Regions from separate parts of the Vibrio sp. 10N.261.51.F12 genome, predicted to be linked through region 1. Evidence: predicted binding sites of a transcription regulator. Region 1 holds the regulator's gene; the other holds the start of a gene.
What was found. The regulator MetJ, encoded in region 1, represses methionine synthesis genes. The targets are predictions, from matches to a motif close to TTAGACNTNTANANGTCTAA.
Positions count from the first base shown of each region.

Region 2: metN (methionine ABC transporter ATP-binding protein MetN) is a predicted target of MetJ. The motif match lies at 2,053-2,072, and genes of this name have one in related genera.

Region 1 covers NZ_JBFROV010000007.1:7,102-10,295, reverse strand. The annotation lists gene AB4405_RS04090 (O-succinylhomoserine (thiol)-lyase) at 1-711, opposite strand, end outside; gene metJ (met regulon transcriptional regulator MetJ) at 992-1,312, shown strand; gene AB4405_RS04080 (malic enzyme-like NAD(P)-binding protein) at 1,463-2,722, opposite strand.
Region 2 covers NZ_JBFROV010000001.1:325,453-328,646, forward strand. The annotation lists gene AB4405_RS01385 (MetQ/NlpA family lipoprotein) at 1-218, opposite strand, end outside; gene AB4405_RS01390 (methionine ABC transporter permease) at 254-931, opposite strand; gene metN (methionine ABC transporter ATP-binding protein MetN) at 921-1,955, opposite strand; gene gmhB (D-glycero-beta-D-manno-heptose 1,7-bisphosphate 7-phosphatase) at 2,155-2,709, shown strand; gene AB4405_RS01405 (MliC family protein) at 2,837-3,194, shown strand, end outside.

The DNA of each region.
Region 1 (3,194 bases):
AAACGGTGTGCCTGTTGCGCCAATACAGTTACCCCACCACGCCAGCTCTTCAGCATGCGCTTCTGTTTTGGTTATCACCACGCCACCAATAACGTCCGAGTGGCCGTTGATGTACTTCGTCGTGGAGTGAATAACAAAGTCCGCACCGAGGTCTAAAGGCTTTTGGTACACCGGTGTCAAAAAGGTATTATCGACCGCCACCAGCGCGCCAACCTGCTTTGCTTTTTCGCAGACATTCGCAATGTCCACAACGCGTACCAACGGGTTAGACGGGGTTTCTAACAAAATCAATTTTGGTTTTTTTGCGATAGCAGCACTTAACGCCGCGTCATCACTTTGGTCAACAAACTGAACCTTAAAATCACCTTTTTGTGCGCGAGTATTAAATAAGCGATAAGAGCCACCGTAGCAATCGTGTGGCGCGATGATCAAATCATCAGGGCCGAGAAACGCCGATGCCCAAAGGTTCAATGCAGAGGTTCCACAGTTGGTCACCACAGCACCTTTACCGGACTCCAATTCAAATAAGGCCTGTTCAAGTAATCCACGATTGGGGTTACCAGAACGGGTATAATCATATTTTGGCACGTCGCCGAAAGCGGGAAAGCCATAATTGGTAGAAAGGTAAATAGGTGGTACGACAGCGTGGTGCTGAGTATCTGATTCGATACCCATACGAACCGCGATTGTCGCCGGCTTCCGATTGCTCATAGAAACATCCTTTATTAACACGCGCAAGGTGAAGGCTAACCACAACCTCTCGAGAAGGTTGGGTGATAAATAGTGTGATTAATCATGCTTGAACGGACAAGTAAAAGCACCCATCTTTGGAAAAATTAACCGTCCGCTCAACGAAACCCCACTTTACTGTCCATTCTGTGAGACGTCAACACTTCTAGACGTCTATATGTCTTTGCTTATGGCAGTAAATGCCGCTAAAATTGCGGCTTTCCTATAAAACAAATTTACGATCAATAGACGAAGGTGTGCAATGGCAGATTGGAATGGCGAATACATTAGCCCTTACGCGGAGCACGGCAAAAAAAGTGAGCAGGTTAAAAAGATCACGGTATCCATTCCGTTAAAAGTGCTAAAGGTATTGACCGACGAGAGAACTCGCCGCCAAATCAATAACCTACGCCATGCAACTAACAGCGAATTGTTGTGTGAAGCATTTCTGCACGCCTACACTGGTCAGCCGCTCCCGACCGATGAAGACTTAAGAAAAGACCGCCCAGATGATATTCCAACGGAAGTAAAAGCCATGATGACGGCGATGGGTATTGAGTTTGAAGCGTTCGATGAAGAATAAAACATAGGTCCTGGGTCCTGGGTCAAACAATAAAAAAACGCTGACCATCAAGGTCAGCGTTTTTTTCAAAGCAAATTCAAGGCACCAGGCACGTTTTATCCCTAAAGCCCCAAATTTCTATCCAACCATGGCCTTCTAAGCCATGATCTTCTAAAGCATATAGTTCTCAGGCATTTCAATTCGTGCGACGCCCGATTCGACTGCCGCTACTGCAACCGCTTTTGCAACGCGTGGTAGCAAGCGTGGGTCCATCGGTTTAGGAATAATGTAATCCTTACTAAATGACAACGCCTTAACACCCGCCGCATCAAGCACCTCTTGAGGTACGGGTTCTTTAGCAATTTGACGTATTGCCTCAACCGCCGCAAGCTTCATTTCATCGTTAATCTCACTGGCACGTACGTCCAATGCACCGCGGAAGATGAACGGGAAACACAGTACGTTATTTACCTGATTCGGATAATCTGAGCGACCGGTCCCCATGATCAAATCATCACGAACCTGATGCGCCAATTCTGGCTTAATCTCTGGATCAGGATTTGAACACGCAAACACGACCGGCTTCTCTGCCATGAGCTTCAACGCGTCAGCAGGAAGTAAATCTGGACCAGACACCCCCAAGAATAAATCCGCGCCTTCGATGACATCTTCAAGGGTACGTTTATCGGTATTGTTGGCAAACATCTGCTTGTATTCATTCAAGCCTTCACGACGCGTATGAATGACGCCTTTGCGATCCAACATGTAGATTTTTTCACGCATCGCACCGCATTTAATCAACAGCTCCATACAGGCCGTCGCCGCAGCGCCCGCACCCAAACAAACAATGGTCGCTTCACTTAATTCTTTGCCTTGCAGCTCAATCGCATTCAACATACCCGCCGCCGTGACAATTGCCGTACCATGTTGGTCATCATGGAATACCGGAACATCACAACGCTCGATCAAGCGACGCTCAATCTCAAAACAATCCGGTGCCTTGATGTCTTCTAGGTTGATACCACCAAACGTGTCAGAAATATTCGCAACCGTATCAACAAACTCGTCAATCGTGCGGTGTTTGACTTCGATATCAATGGAGTCCAAACCAGCAAACCGCTTAAAGAGTAGCGCCTTACCTTCCATAACGGGTTTGGATGCCAGTGGGCCAAGATTACCAAGTCCTAGGATTGCTGTACCATTTGAGATAACCGCAACCATATTGCCTTTCGCTGTATATTTATAAACATTATCAGCATTTTGCGCGATCTCTCGAACAGGCTCGGCTACGCCAGGGCTGTATGCGAGTGCAAGATCTTTGGCTGAATCAGCGGGTTTGGTTAACGCGATTTCAATTTTGCCTGGGGTTGGGTGGGCATGGTAATCGAGGGCCTGTTGGCGGAATTCGTCGATTTGATGATCATCGGACATGGTATGCGATCCTGCTTATTCGAGTATGAAAGACTGAGTGATTATTGTTATTTTTAGTATAACCCGCTTCGGAATGGTTTGATTTCCTCCATAAGGGGTACACAAAGTGCGCATACGCTATTGTCGTACGTCGCAACTTTAGGCGAATATACTACGCTAGTTAATCAAGGTTTTGAATGGATGGTGTCACGATTCGAGTGAGCTTAAGCCTTTATAGGTAAGCCAAGAGTTTAGGAAAAGGTAAGTCGAGTGTTTATAAAAATAACCACCGAGAAGAATATAACAATCCAAAAACCGTCACAATACACACACCACCGACCGTTTGGCGTTGGAATCAACCATACTCCACACTGATGGTATGGGTTAGTTGGTATTGCTCAACACAATTCAAGTTCGGGACTCATTTTAGCCGCGGGTTGAATAAAATATAAAACGCCAGAAACAAAAAAGGACGCCAAGGCGTCCTTTTTAC
Region 2 (3,194 bases), on a different contig from region 1:
TTTGGCGTCACATAGTCAGTGAAAGTCACGAGTTCAACGTCTAGGTTGTATTTTTCTTTCGCTACTTTTGCTGCGACTTCCGCAACCTGAGCTTCTGCTCCAGCCATCACGCCAACTTTGATGCTGTTGGTATCGACTTCTTTTTCACCACAACCTGATAGCACAAGCGCTGATGCAGCGGCTGCAATAGCAAGCAACCCTTTAAGATTAAATTTCATGACTTTCTCCTTGTTATAAATCGTTAAATCTTTATTTATCTGTGGTCTACACGGCGCACAACATTGTCGCCAATAGACTGAATAATTTGAACTAATACGATGAGCATGACAACGGTAACGGCCATGATGACCACATCGTAGCGATGGAATCCGTATCGTATTGCAACATCACCTAAGCCACCCCCGCCAACGGTGCCTGCCATAGCAGAATAGCTGACCAGTGTGACGAGCGTAATGGTCACTGAATTGATGATGGTTGGCAGTGCCTCAGGAAGCAGTACCTTAGTGATGATCTGGTAAGGCGTCGCTCCCATTGATTGCGCCGCTTCGACTAATCCGCTTGGTACTTCAAGCAACGCACCCTCGATGAGACGAGCAACAAAAGGAATAGCGCCAATAGTAAGAGGCACGATGGCCGCCGTTGTGCCAATAAAAGTGCCAATCAATAGCTTAGTTAATGGAATGATGGCGACCATTAACACGAGAAAAGGAACAGAACGACCGATATTAACCACCGCCCCGAGTACTTTATTCAGGCGAGTGTTTTCAAGTAACCCTCCTTTTTTGGTCGTGTGTAAAATGACCCCCAAAGGAATACCGACGGCAAACCCTACAACACCGGCCACGGCAACCATATACAAGGTTTCCCACGTGGCACCTAAAAGCAGATCCCCATTCAGTGATAACCAATCTGAAACGGTATTAAAGGACATAACCAAGTACCTCTACTTTTACATTGTGGTCGCGTAAATAATCAATTGCAGCGTTATCATCAATTTCAGTACCAAAAATCTCAGCCACCATCATGCCGAATTTTACTCCGCCTGCATAATCAAGATCTGAACTTAAGATACTGATATCAATATTATATTTTCTTGCTATCTGTGAGATTAGCGGGGCATCTACGGTTGCTCCAGTGAACTCTAATCGAACCAGCGGGTGGCTACCGCTTACTCGTGAGTCTTGTAGACGGCGCTGGTAGTCCTCAGGAATCGATAAATCTAGAGTCGAACGGATAAACTGATGAGCGAGCTCGGTTTTAGGATGAGCAAAGATGTCACCGACGGAGCCTTTTTCAACTAGTTTGCCGTCACCGATAATCGCAACTTGGTGGCAAATGCTTTTGACTACATCCATTTCATGCGTAATCAATAAAATCGTAATTTTAAGCTTGCGGTTGATGGTTTTGAGTAGCTCCAGAATAGACTGTGTTGTTGCTGGGTCTAACGCACTGGTGGCTTCATCACACAGCAAGACTTTTGGGTCTGACGCTAGCGCGCGGGCAATCGCGACACGCTGTTTTTGTCCACCACTTAGATTGGCCGGGTAGGTATCACGTTTGTCATCCAGACCAACCAAAATTAATAATTCAGATACCTTTGCTTCTATTGCTGCCTGGTCTTTACCTGCCAACTCAAGAGGAAGAGCAATATTGTCAAATACAGAACGAGAAGACAGTAAATTGAAATGCTGGAAGATCATACCAATGTTACGACGTGCAGCGCTTAATTGTGATTTACTCAATTGAGTAAGGTCAACGCCGTCAACGATCACTGAGCCCGATGTCGGAGCTTCAAGCATGTTTACACAGCGAATAAGAGTACTTTTACCCGCTCCTGATGCACCGATCACACCAAAAATAGTCCCTTCTTTTATATGAAGGTCTATATCGGCTAGCGCATTAATGGCTTTCGTGCCTTGATAAAACACTTTGTTTACTTGATTAATTTCGATCATCTAAGCAACCTGAACTCAATGAGTAGCATAAAAGTTTGAACTACATCCCAATTACTAGAAGATGCTATGGGTTTCGCTTATTTGTGTCAATAGATATTTTTACGTCTAGACGTCTAAACGTCATTTTCATAGTGATGAAGCGATCAAAGCGTGTAATAATTCAAAGTACAAACATCCACATACAACAAGAGAGTAACCCGTGGCTAAACCCGCTGTGTTTTTAGACCGTGATGGCGTGATTAATGTCGATCATGGATACGTCAGTGATGAGCATGACTTTGAGTACATTGACGGAGTATTTGCGGCAACCCAAAAATTAAAAGAGATGGGTTATATGCTTGTGATCGTCACCAATCAATCTGGTGTCGCGCGTGGGATGTTTTCAGAAGATCGTTTTATGTCCCTGACGCAGTGGATGGATTGGAATTTTAGCGATAACGGCGTGGAACTAGACGGTATCTATTATTGTCCTCACCACCCTGAGCATGGTATTGGGGAATATAAACAAGATTGCGAATGTCGAAAGCCTAAGCCAGGTATGTTTATCTCTGCTCGTGATTTCCTTGATATCGATATGGCTAACTCGGTAATGGTTGGCGATAAAGCGGAAGATCTCATGGCAGCAGAGGCGGCGGGTGTGACGACAAAAATATTGGTCCGTACGGGGAAACCCGTCACAGAGCGTGGCGAGAATATTGCGTCAGCAGTACTAGATAGTATTCGTGATGTTCCAGGGTATTTGGCTGGCCGCTAACATCACTGGTGGCAACGATAAGCCATCACTAAACAGTAAGGTCGTGTCATGCATTGTGGATTGTGAAAATAGGCATCCACCGCATTTCCTTCTATTTACAGGACGTAACATTCGCTAGGGAGTAGCAATGAAAGTTATCAATACGAAGATTTGTCGTTTAGCAATGGTTGCCGCTATTGTGAGTTGGCTTGCTGGGTGCAGTCAGCATTCAGCACCCATCACAATGAATGAAGAACACGCTTCGACATCGACACTCACCAGCATGATCTACTCATGTGATGAAACTCAGTTTTCCGTTACGCCATTGGATGATGAACAGGTATTGCTGTTGTTTGATGGTACTGAAAACCACTTACATCGAGTGCCATCCGCTTCGGGTGTGAAATATGCGCTAGAGGGCCAACAAGAGGTTGGTTCAGAGTTAGAGCTATTTATGAAGGGCGATCAAGCGATGTTGACGGTAATGGATCAGGTTTACAAAAACT